Regions from separate parts of the Mesorhizobium sp. M0802 genome, predicted to be linked through region 1. Evidence: predicted binding sites of a transcription regulator. Region 1 holds the regulator's gene; each other region holds the start of a gene.
The links. The regulator PhoB, encoded in region 1, activates phosphate uptake and scavenging genes when phosphate is short. The targets are predictions, from matches to a motif close to TGTCATNNANCTGTCAT.

Region 1 (4,149 bases):
GATCTGCGCCGTCGCAACCGTGCGATGGTGATTTCAGCCGTGCGCCGGGCCGGCCAGCCGTCGCGGACCGAGATTGCGGCGACCACCGGCCTCAGCCACTCGACCATATCGGCAATCTCGTCTGATCTGATTCAAGAAGGCATCCTGATTGAAGGCAAACCTGGCGAGACCGGCGCACTGAAACGCGGCCGGCCGCAGGTCGGCCTTGGCCTCAATCCGGAAGCGGCGGCGGTGATGACCGTGGTGCTGTCGCTGAACTTCCTCTCCGTCACCGTCATCGACTATGCCGGCCAGGTGGTCGCGGAAGAACAGCGCCGGCTCGACACGCTGACCATGCCGCGCGACGAACTGATCGGCGAATGCGTAGCAATCGTCCGGCGGCGTCTCGAGGACCCGGACCTGGACGTCCAGAGCATCGCCCGCATTGCCATGGGCATCCAGGGCATCACCGATTCGCAGGCGCGGGCCATGCTGTGGTCGCCAATCACGCCACTGACCGACATTGCCTTCGCCGACATGTTGGAAGCGGAATTCGGCATTCCGGCCACCATGGAGAACGACTGCAATATGATGGCGGTGGCGCTGCAATGGCGCCAGCCCGAGCGCTACCGCGACAATTTTATCGCCATCCTCTTGTCGCACGGCATCGGCATGGGACTGGTGCTGAAAGGCGAACTGTTCACCGGCACCCATTCCTCGGGCGGCGAGTTCGGCCACATGATCCACCGTCCGGGCGGCGCGCTCTGCCGCTGCGGGCGGCGCGGCTGCGTCGAGGCCTATGCCGGAAACTACGCCATCTGGCGCAGCGCCAAAATGATGGGCGAGGATGCCGAGCCGGTCGATATCGGCGACGTTGATATGCGCGCACTCGCCGCGCGCGCCCGCGAAACCGACGGCCCGGAGCGCGAAGCCTATCGCAAGGCCGGCGAGGCGCTCGGCTTCGGCCTCGGCAGCCTGTTTGCGCTGATCGATCCGGCACCCGTCGCCATGGTCGGCGTCAGCGCCGCCGCCTTCGACTTGATCGAACCGGCATTGCGCGAAGCGATCGCCCAGACCGCCGGCGGCCAGCACTCGAAATCGATCTCCTTCGACACCGAGCCCAACGAGCTGCCGCTGATCCGCGAAGGCTGTGCCATGCGCGCGCTCGGCTTCGTCGATCAGGAGATTTTCGCGCCGGGCATTCAGGCCAAATCCGGCAAGCATGTCGCCTGAATGGCCGGCAACGGCGCGACGCGCAGCATCCTAGTCTTCCCTGATCGCGTAGCCGGCGCCGCGAATGGTACGGATGACATCCGGCATGCGGCCGTTGTTGACCGCTTTGCGTAAGCGCCCGACATGGACGTCGACGGTTCGCTCGTCGATATAGATCGTCTCGCCCCAGACATTGTCGAGCAGTTGGCTGCGCGAGAACACGCGGCCGGGATGGCGCATCATGAATTCGAGCAGCCGGAACTCGGTCGGTCCGAGCCTGATCTCGCTCTTCTTGCGGTAGACACGGTGCGACTCGCGGTCGAGCACGATGTCGCCGACCTTGAGCACGCTGGACAGCACTTCCGGCTTGGCCCGGCGCAGCAGCGCCTTCACGCGCGCCATGAACTCCGGCGTCGAGAATGGCTTGACCAGATAGTCGTCGGCGCCGGTGGACAGGCCGCGCACGCGATCGCTTTCCTCACCGCGCGCGGTCAGCATGATGATCGGCAGCCGCTCGGTTTCGGGCCGCACTCTAAGCCGCCGGCAGAGCTCGATGCCGGAGACAGCCGGCACCATCCAGTCGAGCACCAGGAGATCGGGCACGTTTTCCTGCAGGCGGATCTCGGCCTCGTCCCCGCGTGTCACCACCTCGACCTGATAGCCTTCGGATTCGAGGTTGTAGCGGAGGAGCACGCCTAGCGGCTCCTCGTCCTCCACGACCATGATGCGTGGCGCGATCATAGGCAGTTCACCCTCATCAGGCCGGCGTGGCCATCGCCGTCTCGTCCTGCTTCGGACGATTGGCGGGCAATTGCTGGCCCGTCAGCACATAATACGCATTTTCGGCGATGTTGGTGACATGATCGCCGATGCGCTCAAGATTCTTGGCGCAGAACAAGAGATGCGTGCAGGCGGTGATGTTGCGAGGGTCTTCCATCATGTAGGTCAAAAGCTCACGAAACACGGACGTGTATTTGACGTCGATGCGCTCGTCGTCATTCCTGAGTTTTGCAAGAGCTGCCGCATGGGTGGCGGCATATTCCTCGACGACGCCTTGCACCTGGATCAGCACCAGTTGCGCCATGGCATCGATGGAGTGCGAGAGGTCGCGCGGCGTGACGCTCAAGCCCACGGTGCCGACGCGTTTGGCGATGTTCTTGGCGAGATCGCCGATGCGCTCGAGGTCGCCCGCCATGCGGATCGAGCCGACCACGGCGCGCAGATCGTTGGCCATCGGCTGGCGCTTGGCGATCAGCGTGATGGCGCGGTCGTCCAGTTCGCGCTGGCGCGCATCCATGATGGCGTCGTCGGAAACGACACGCTGTGCCAGCGCATTGTCCGAATTGAGCAGCGCCCTGGTCGAGCCGCTGACCATCGAGCCGGCCAGATCGCCCATGTCGCGGATCAGCTTACTGATCTGCCCGAGCTCTTCATCGAAGGAGGCGACGGTATGTTCACCCATGATCTTGGTCCTCGTGCCTGAAAATTCACCCGCCGGACGGCTCAGCCGAAGCGGCCGGTAATGTAGTCCTGGGTGCGCTTGTCGTCGGGGTTGGTGAACATCTTGTCGGTGGCGCCCTCCTCGACGAGATAGCCGAGATGGAACATCGCCGTGCGCTGCGAGACGCGCGCCGCCTGCTGCATCGAATGGGTGACGATGACGATCGTGTAGTTCTGGCGCAGCTCGTCTATCAGCTCCTCGACACGGGCGGTGGCGATCGGATCGAGCGCCGAGCAGGGCTCGTCCATCAGGATCACCTCCGGCGACACGGCGATGGCGCGCGCGATGCACAGGCGCTGCTGCTGGCCGCCGGACAGGCCGGTGCCGGGCTCCTGCAGGCGGTCCTTGACCTCGTTCCAGATCGCCGCCTTCTTCAGGCTCTGCTCGACGATCTGGTCCATGTCGGACTTGCGCTTGGCCAGCCCATGGATGCGCGGGCCGTAGGCGACGTTCTCGTAGATGGACTTCGGGAACGGGTTGGGTTTCTGGAACACCATGCCGACGCGTGCGCGCAGTTCGACGACATCGATGTTCTTGTCGTAGATGTCGTCTTCATCGAGCGTGATCTTGCCGGTCACCCGCGCCGAATCGATGGTGTCGTTCATGCGGTTGAGGCAGCGCAAGAAGGTCGACTTGCCGCAGCCGGAGGGGCCGATCAGCGCCGTCACCTGGTTCTGGCGGACGTCGAGATTGACGTCGAACAACGCCTGCTTGTCGCCGTAGAACACGCCGACCTTGTCGCCGCGCATCTTGATGACTTCGTTCGACTTGGCGTTCATTTTGTCGCCCACTGCATTTTCAAGGGACTGTTCGGTCATGATGTTCATACCAAATTGCCTTTTTTCTACCAGCGCCGCTCGAACCGGCGCCGGAGCACGATCGCGGTGATGTTCATGGCCATGAGGAAGACGAGCAGGATGATGATGGCGCCGGACATGCGCTCGACAAAAGCGCGCTCAGCCTCGTTTGCCCACATATAGATCTGAACCGGCAGCGCGGTCGCCGGATCGAAAGGCGTCGTCGGATAATCGGCGACGAAAGCGACCATGCCGATCAAGAGCAGCGGTGCTGTCTCGCCGAGCGCACGCGCCAGGCCGATGATGGTGCCGGTAAGGATGCCTGGGGCGGCAAGCGGCAGGATGTGATGGAACACCATCTGCATCTTGGAGGCGCCGAGACCTAGGGCCGCCGAGCGGATCGACGGCGGCACCGCGGCGAGGGCGGCGCGCGTGGCGATGATTATGGTCGGCAATGTCATCAAGGTCAGCACCAGGCCGCCGACGAAGGAAGCCGAGCGCGGCATGCCGAGGAAGTTGATGAACACGGCAAGGCCAAGCAGACCGAAGACGATCGACGGCACCGCCGCGAGATTGTTGATGTTGACTTCGATCAGGTCCGTAAAGCGGTTCTTCTTGGCGAATTCCTCGAGATAGATCGAGGCGGCGACGCCGATCGGC
Region 2 (4,149 bases), on a different contig from region 1:
TTCGCCGACAAGCATCCGCTCGTCGTTTGGCGCGGCGAACTCAACAATCCGATCCGCACCTTGTTGCTGGATGCAGCCCGCAATCTGCCGTTCTGCGATGTCGGCACGCCGAGGGCGACAGCACCTGCGGAATACCGCAAGCCCTATCTCAGCATCGATCAGCAGCGCCGCTACCGCTATATCATCTCGCTCGAAGGCAATGATGTCGCGACCAATCTGAAATGGATCATGAGCTCGAACTCGCTCTGCCTGATGCCGCCGCCGACCTATGAGACCTGGTTCGCGGAAGGGCAGCTCGAGCCCGATGTCCATTATGTGCCGCTGGCGCCCGACTTCAGCGATCTGGCCGAGCGCGTGCACCATCTCGAGAAACATCCGGCCGAGGCCCAGCGCATCGTTGCGGCGGCCAACGCCTATTGCCGCAAATTCGCCGACGAGCGGGCCGAGCAGGCGATCTGCCTGCTCGTGCTCTACAAATATTTCGTGCTCAGCGGCCAGATCGAGCCCGATCCGCAGGTCTGGCGGTTTATCGCGGGCTAGCGGCCTCCGGCGCCCTTAAGTCAGATGACGCTGCGGTCCATAACCAGATCGGCCGGGCCGAAGCGGTCCTTCGCCGTAAACTGCTGGTGCCAGTAGGGATAGAGCACCGGCGGCCGGCTGACGGCATCGAGACGCTGGCGTTCATCAAAGGACAGCGTCAGGCTTGCCGCGGCGAGATTGTCTTTCAACTGGGCTTCGTTGCGCGCCCCGATCACCAGCGAGCTGACGGCCGGCCGGCCAAGCAGCCAGGCCAGCGCCACCTGGGCCGCCGAAAGGCCGCGTGCCGCGCCGATATCGACCAGCACGTCGACAATCCGCCAGAGCCGGTCTTCGTCGCGGATCGGCGGTTCCGACCAGCCGCCGATCTGGCGCGCCGTCGGACTGTCGCGGCGGTATTTGCCCGACAGCAGGCCGCCGGCGAGCGGGCTCCACACCAGCACGCCAAGGCCCTGGTCGACCGAGATCGGCAAGAGCTCATACTCGGCCTCGCGTGCTTCCAGCGTGTAGTGGATCTGCTGGGTGACGAAACGCGGCTGGTGCTGGCTGTCGCTGATGCCCAGCGCCTTCATGACCTGCCAGCCGGAATAGTTGGAGCAGCCGACATAGCGGATTTTGCCCTGGGCAACCAGCGTGTCGAGCGCGGAGATGGTTTCCTCGAGCGGCGTCGCGCCGTCCCATTCGTGCAGGAAATAGATGTCGATGACATCGGTCCTGAGGCGCTTCAGGCTCTTCTCGCATTCGCGGATCAGATGATGGCGCGACAGGCCTTCGTCATTGGGGCCCTTGCCGATCCGCATGCGCGCCTTGGAGGCGATCAGCACGTCGTTCTTGCGCTTGCCGCCCAGCGCCTCGCCGATGATCTCTTCCGACAGACCGTTGGAATAGACATTGGCGGTGTCGATGAGATTGATGCCGGCATCGATGCAAGTGTCGATGATGCGCGAGGCCTCCGCGAGATCGGAATTGCCGACGGCAGCGAACGGCCCGCTGCCGCCGAAGGTCATGGTTCCCAAGGTCAGCGCCGAAACTTTCAAGCCGGAACGGCCAAGCGTGCGGTATTCCATGTCAGATCCTCGTAGTTTTGGTGGGGAGGCGGTTTTAGCAGGAAAGGGCGGGGAAGCCCGAACGGGTCCGCCATTTGTAGGACAATTTGAGCGGCTTGTCGCCATCCCAGGGCGATGGATCGGCAATGCTCGCTGGTTTGCAGTGATCACCGGCTGGCCGGCGGCTTGCAATAAAACCGTCATTGCCGGCCTATATCGAGTCGGCTCAGGGTTTTATGTCAGCCGGCAAGCGGAGCAGTGGAAATGACTGAGTTAAAGCAGAATTCTCCGGCCAGGGATTGGCTGGAAGCCGAACTCGCCGACACGCTCGATGAGGACTATGAGCTGGAAATGTCGGAGCCGGCGCTGTCGCTGGAGATCGCCAAGATCTACAAGAGCGCGCATCCGCCGTCGATCGATCGCATGCAGTATTTCCGCGACCTGATCGGCTTGCAGTCGGAACTGATCAAGCTGCAGTCCTGGGTCGCCTACCACAAGAAGAAGCTGGTGGTGGTTTTCGAAGGCCGCGATTCCGCCGGCAAGGGCGGCGTCATAAAGCGCATCACCCAGCGCCTCAACCCGCGCATCTGCCGCGTCGTTGCGCTGCCGGCGCCGACCGAGCGCGAAAAATCGCAGTGGTATTTCCAGCGCTACGTGCCGCATCTGCCGGCCGGCGGCGAGATCGTGCTGTTCGACCGCTCCTGGTACAACCGCTCCGGCGTCGAGCGGGTGATGGGCTTTGCCGAACCCGATCAGGTCGAAGAGTTCTTCCGCGATGTGCCGGAGTTCGAGCGCATGCTGGTCCGCTCCGGCGTCACCCTGGTCAAATACTGGTTCTCGATCACCGACGAGGAACAGCAGATGCGCTTCATGATGCGCATCCACGATCCGATGAAGCAGTGGAAGCTGTCGCCGATGGACCTGCAGTCGCGCGTGCGCTGGGAGCAGTACACCAAGGCCAAGGAAGAGACGTTCGCCCGCACCAACATCCCAGAGGCACCGTGGTACATCGTCGAAGGCAACGACAAGAAGCGGGCGCGGCTGAACTGCATCGACCATCTCCTCAAACAGCTGCCCTATGAGGACGTGCCGCACGAAGAAATCACGCTGCCCGAGCGGGTGTTCAACCCGGAGTACGAGCGCCAGGTCCTGCCGCGCGAGCTTTACGTGCCGGAGAAGTATTGAGCGTCTTCGCAATTGAAGACACGAGAGGACGGCATTCTTTCGCGCCCCCCTCTGTCCTGCCGGACATCTCCCCCACAAGGGGGGAGATTGGCAGCTTCGCCGATGGCGCCCTTCTTGCTACGTTGATGAGTGGCGAAAGCCGGCGCGACATCCGATCTCCCCCGGCGTGGGGGAGATGTCCGGAAGGACAGAGGGGGCGCGACGGATCGCAATTTTCCCAAATGAGGCTTACACCCGCTTGATCGTCACATGCGTGGCGAGCGCTGTCGCCACCTGCTCGGTGCACTGGTAACCCAGCTTCAGCATATCCAGCCCGGCAAACAGGCTCTCGCCCCTCCCGAGCAACACCGGCGACACCGCCAGATGCAACTCGTCAATGAGCTTCTCTTGCAGATATTGCCGGATGGTGGAAACGCCGCCGCCGACGCGGACATCCTTGCCGCCGGCCGCGGCCTTTGCTTGTTCGAGCGCGGCGTGGATGCCGCCGGTAACGAAGTGGAAAATGGTGCCGCCTTCCATCACAATGGAGTCGCGCTCGTAGTGGGTCAGCACGAAGGTCGGCACATGATAGGGCGGGTTGTCGCCCCACCAGCCTTTCCAGCTCTCGTCTGGCCATTCGCCGCGGATTGGACCGAACATGTTGCGGCCGAGGATCCAGGCGCCGACATTGTCGAAGCTGCGGACGGTGAACCGGTCGTCCACATCGGTGCTGCCGCCATCCTTGCCGACCATCTCGTGGAAGGTGCGGGTGCCGGTCATCCATTTGTGCAGATCTTCGCCACCAACGCCGAGCGGATTTTGCAGGTCCTGGTCAGGACCGGCGCCGAAACCGTCGAGCGACAAGGTGAAGGCATTGACGCGGAGTTTGGACATGGAAGACTCCCTTTGATGACCAGTTGTGATTTGCAATCAGTATTCAAACTGATTGCATTTTGCAACTAGTATTTTAGAGGCAAGCCGATCTGTGGAATGCGCAGGGACCTCAAGCCGCCACGCGCTTCGGCATCACCGCAAACGGGCTGAGCCCAAGCCAGATCTGCATCTTGCCGGCGACGTCGAGATCGCCGGTCAGGCTGATCTTGTCGCGTTCCTTGTGAACTGTCGTCAGCCCCATCCAGATCGAGGTCATGGTGCACAGATCGGTCGAGACGTAGAGATCGACGTCGAAGCCCGGATCGTACCAGCAAAGATCGACCTCGCCCTGCTTTTCGACGATCAGCCACCACGATCGTTTTGACGCCGGCAGGTCATGGTACAGGAATTGTATCACGGTGCGCCCGTCCGGCAGCGGACTGGGGTTCAGATTGCGCCGCATGTCCCACATCAGCAGCGACGGATCGAGGTTTTTGAGCGACAGCCTGGCCTCGACCCATTTCTGGCC
Region 3 (4,149 bases), on a different contig from region 1:
GAAAGGCCTCGCTGCTGAGTTCGCGCTCGATCGACGCCGAGACCATCAGGCGACCCGGCGCCCTTGGCGCCAGACGGTGCGCACGACCGGCACATGGTCGTCGACGCGCACACGCACCAGATCGGCGCGGCGGCCCTGTTCGATGACGCCGCGGTCGTCGAGGCCGATCGCCTCGGCCGGATTCTTCGACACCATCGCAACCGCCTGCGGCAGGGAAATGCCCTCGACGACGTCGCCGAGGAAGAAGGCCGACTGGATCAGGCTGAAGGGAATGTAGTCGGACGACAATATGTCGAGCAGGCCGTCGCCGGCCAGCGTGCGGGCCGAGACATTGCCCGAATGCGAGGAGCCGCGCATGACGTTGGGCGCGCCCATCAGTACGCCGAGCCCGGCATCCTTCGAGGCCTTGGCGGCTTCCAGCGTGGTCGGGAATTCCGCGACGCGCACGCCCTGCTCGATCGCCTCGTCGACATGGCCTGATGTGGCGTCGTCATGGCTCGCCAGCACAATGCCCCGCTCGTTGCAGGCGGCTGATATCGCCACCCGGTTCGGTCCCGAATTCTTCGCCGATTCCGACATCCGCTTTTCGCAGAACAATTGGAAGTCGCGATCGGTCAATTTCAGCTTGCGCTGATAGTAATGGGCGTAGGTCTCGAGATTGACGAACTGACGCTGTCCCGGCGCATGGTCCATCAGCGAGGCCAGCTTGACCCGCTCGTCGCCATCGAAATTGGCGAAAGCCCGCAAGCAATCCGGCGCCGAGACCTCGCAGCGCAGGTGCAGGAAATGGTCGGCCCGCAACCGGTCTTTCGCGACGCTGTCCTCGATCGCGCCGGCGAGCTTGCGGATGTCGTCGGAGGTAATATCCGCGTCCTCGTCCATGCCGACACGCAACGCGTCGAGGACGGTGGTGATGCCGGCGGTGGCCACCTGCGCGTCATGGGCAAGGACGGCGGCGATCGGGTTCCAGCGCACTTTCGGGCGCGGCGCATAGTGGCCTTCGAGATGGTCAGTGTGCAGCTCGACCAGGCCGGGAATGATGTAGTCGCCGCCCATGTCCTCGCCGCCCATGCTCCCGCCGGTGTGGCCGGTGCCGGCGTCGACGCCGGAGATAAAACCGTCGCGCAGCACGAGCGACCCTTCGACGATCTCGTCGGCAAGCACGATGCGGGCGTTGTGGAGAACAGTTTCGGCGGTCATTCAGGCGGTCCCTCGTTACTCGGACGAATTGCGGTCAGGCGGTTTTTCGGGCAGCGCGGCGGCCGAGCGCATGATGCGAAAGCACCATGAACGGAGCGCCCGGTTCGGTTTCGACGAACAGCGTCAGCGCATCCACCAGCACCGGCTGCTGCAGCACATCGGCGAACAGGCTGTCAATTGCCGCGCGCAGACGTTGGCTTTCCTGCGGCCCGGCCCGGCCGGACAGCGTCATGTGGAAGCGAAAGGTCTCGAACACGTAGGGATAACCCCACTGACAGAGATTGCGGAACTCGGCCGGCTTCAGCGAATCCGGGCTGCGCCGTTCGATTTCCGCTTCGGTGAGCGGCGCGCGAAAACGGTCGAAGCTAAGCACGACATCATCGGCGAAACGGTTGAGCGGCGGCAGCGGGCCTTCCGGCACCAAAGCGAAGAAACCATCGATCTGGCTGACGACCAGGCGCGGGATGGTGACGGTCGGTGTTGCTTCGGCAAAGGCGTCCAGCGCCGCGCGCAGCGAGCTTTCGGTTTCGTTGGCGGCCAACCGGAAGGGCGCTTTCAGCGTCGCATGAAAACCGTAGCGCCGCGCCGATGCGGTGTGAAAGGCGACTTCGGCCGCCGACAGCTCGCCCACCGCCTCGACCGGCCTGGTGGCGGCGCCAAAGGGATCGCGGCCCAGCCAGTTGGCGGCGATCCGCGCCAACGGCTCGTCCTGCCTCGGGGTGAAATAGATGGCGTAGCGCATCGAAAATCCTCCTTAAAGCGCGCCGAAACCGAACCGATGGCGCGACGCGCTTTAAGTCTTTAATTTGCTGCATGTCGTCATCCCAAAAAAGCTGCGCACTTTTGGGCGACATGCACTAGCCCGCTGCCATAAGTGATTTCCATGACGGATTGACGAAGCTTATGCGGGTTTTCGAAGGCAAATCGACCCCATGGATCGTTAGCCGACGATTTTTTCCTGCTGGACCAACAGCATCCGCCGCAAGCGAAGGCCGATCAGGCCTTCATCAGCCACTCGTGCTCGGGCGCATTGTGGAACTTCCACGTCCGCTTCGGCCCGGCCATGACGTTGAGGTAATAGAGGTCGTAGCCGTGGCAGGCGGCGCAGGGGTGATAGCCCTTGGGCACCAGCACGACATCGCCGTCCTCGATCGCCATGGCTTCGTCCAGCTCGCGGGCGCCGGTCTTGTCGGCGTCGGTGTAGACGCGCTGGAAGGCGAAGCCCTGCGGCGGATTGAGGCGGTGGTAGTAGGTTTCCTCAAGATAGGATTCGGCAGGCAGATTGTCCTGGTCGTGCTTGTGCGGCGGGTAGCTCGATGTGTGGCCGCCGGGCGTGATGACCTCGACCACCAGCAGCGAGTCGGCCGGCTTACCCTCAGGCAATATGTTGGTGACGTAGCGGGTGTTGGTGCCTTTGCCACGCACTTCCTGACCGAGGTCGTCCGGGACGATGACGCGAACGGGCAAGCCGCCGCCCAGGCCCGGCGCCGAGCAGACCGCGAGCTCGAGATCGGTGTCGGCGGTGACCGACCAATCCGACCCCTCAGGAATATAGACCGACCACGGCTTGCCCTCGAAGGGCGACATGCGCTCGCCGAGCAGGCCAAGTTCCCGGCCGCCGGCCTTGGCCGTGCCCTTGCCGGTGACGAACACCAGGCAGACTTCGCGACCGCCCGTCTTACCCGAGGCGTTTTCGCCGGGCTTCAAACGGTGCAGGTCGAAGCCGACATAGGTCCAGCCGGCGCTGTTGGGCGTGACATGCGCGACGCGGCCATGGCCCTTGTCGGCTTTGACGAGCAGTTTCGACATGTTTTGTCTCTCCTATCGCATGTCTTCGAGGTCGGCCTCTCAACTTCGTCATCCTAGGGCGAAGCAGGAGCGAAGCTCCGTCGCGAAGACCCTAGGATGACGAAGCGAGGGACGTTCCGGCCAATCACCGACGTAGGCGATACGCCAGGTGTCCAGTGTCCGACCCGCAAGCCCTTCCGAGCCACGGCCGCTTCATTCCTTCGGTTCGGCGTCCGCCTTCGCTTCGCCGGTCTTCGGTCGATCAGGCGCAGCCTTGCTCTCCTCCACCGGCTTGTAAAGATAGAAGAACTGCCAGACGGCGTAGGCGGCAAAGCCGAGCGCAATGATGCCCCAGAATGGGGTGCCGGAGGCGAATTCTATTCCGGCCCAGATCACGCAGACGGCGACGACGGCAACGCGCCGCCACAGCGGCCGGAAGAACGGGTGCTCGTAATCCTTCATCGGATCGCCTCAGGCATTGGGAAAACCCTGCGTTTCCACCGTGTAGCCGGCCGCCGTCATCACCCGCATCAATTCCTTGTGGCCGACCTGCGCCATCTTGAGCGGCGGGTTCTTCTTCGGGTCCTGCTCGGCCTCGACGACGAACCAGCCTTCATAGCCATGGTCGGCGAAGCGCTGCACGATGGCGCCGAAATCGAGCGAACCGTCGCCAGGCACCGTGAAGGCACCGAGCGCCACGGCGTCGAGAAAGGACTGCTTTGTGCGGTCGAGCCCGTCGATCACGCCCATGCGCACATCCTTCACATGGACATGGCTGATCCGCTTGTGGTGGTTGTCGATGGCGCGCAGCACGTCGCCACCGGCAAAGGCGAGATGCCCTGCATCGAGCAGCAACGGAATGCCTTCGCCGGAATGGCGCATGAAGGCATCGAGCTCCGGCTCGGTCTCGACCACTGCCGCCATGTGATGGTGATAGGACAGCGGCATGCGTTGCTCGGCGCACCATTCGCCGAATTCGGTGAGGCGCCTGGCATAGGCCCTCATCTCGTCGTTGGACAATTTCGGCTTGGTGGCGAGAGGCCTGGAGCGATCACCCTGGATCGAGCGGCCGACCTCGCCATAGACGATGCAAGGCGCATTCACCGCCTTGAACAGGTCGATCATCGGCTGGATGCGATCCTTGTTCTTGCCCATGTCCTC

Region 2: a site for PhoB is predicted at 1,771-1,787, ahead of ppk2 (polyphosphate kinase 2). Genes of this name have one in related genera too.
Region 3: a site for PhoB is predicted at 2,084-2,100, ahead of NKI10_RS23335 (DUF1045 domain-containing protein). Genes of this name have one in related genera too.

What each region holds. Positions count from the first base shown of each region.
Region 1 is NZ_JAMYOY010000004.1:324,638-328,786, reverse strand. Features, by position in the region: gene NKI10_RS09710 (ROK family protein) at 1-1,212, shown strand, start outside; gene phoB (phosphate regulon transcriptional regulator PhoB) at 1,243-1,932, opposite strand; gene phoU (phosphate signaling complex protein PhoU) at 1,949-2,653, opposite strand; gene pstB (phosphate ABC transporter ATP-binding protein PstB) at 2,695-3,519, opposite strand; gene pstA (phosphate ABC transporter permease PstA) at 3,537-4,149, opposite strand, start outside.
Region 2 is NZ_JAMYOY010000009.1:64,280-68,428, forward strand. Features, by position in the region: gene NKI10_RS14740 (glycosyl transferase family 90) at 1-540, shown strand, start outside; gene NKI10_RS14745 (aldo/keto reductase) at 561-1,604, opposite strand; gene ppk2 (polyphosphate kinase 2) at 1,848-2,768, shown strand; gene NKI10_RS14755 (dihydrofolate reductase family protein) at 2,997-3,641, opposite strand; gene NKI10_RS14760 (winged helix-turn-helix transcriptional regulator) at 3,751-4,149, opposite strand, start outside.
Region 3 is NZ_JAMYOY010000018.1:73,640-77,788, reverse strand. Features, by position in the region: gene phnN (phosphonate metabolism protein/1,5-bisphosphokinase (PRPP-forming) PhnN) at 1-49, opposite strand, end outside; gene NKI10_RS23340 (alpha-D-ribose 1-methylphosphonate 5-triphosphate diphosphatase) at 46-1,200, opposite strand; gene NKI10_RS23335 (DUF1045 domain-containing protein) at 1,235-1,942, opposite strand; gene iolB (5-deoxy-glucuronate isomerase) at 2,197-3,009, opposite strand; gene NKI10_RS23325 (hypothetical protein) at 3,202-3,450, opposite strand; gene iolE (myo-inosose-2 dehydratase) at 3,460-4,149, opposite strand, start outside.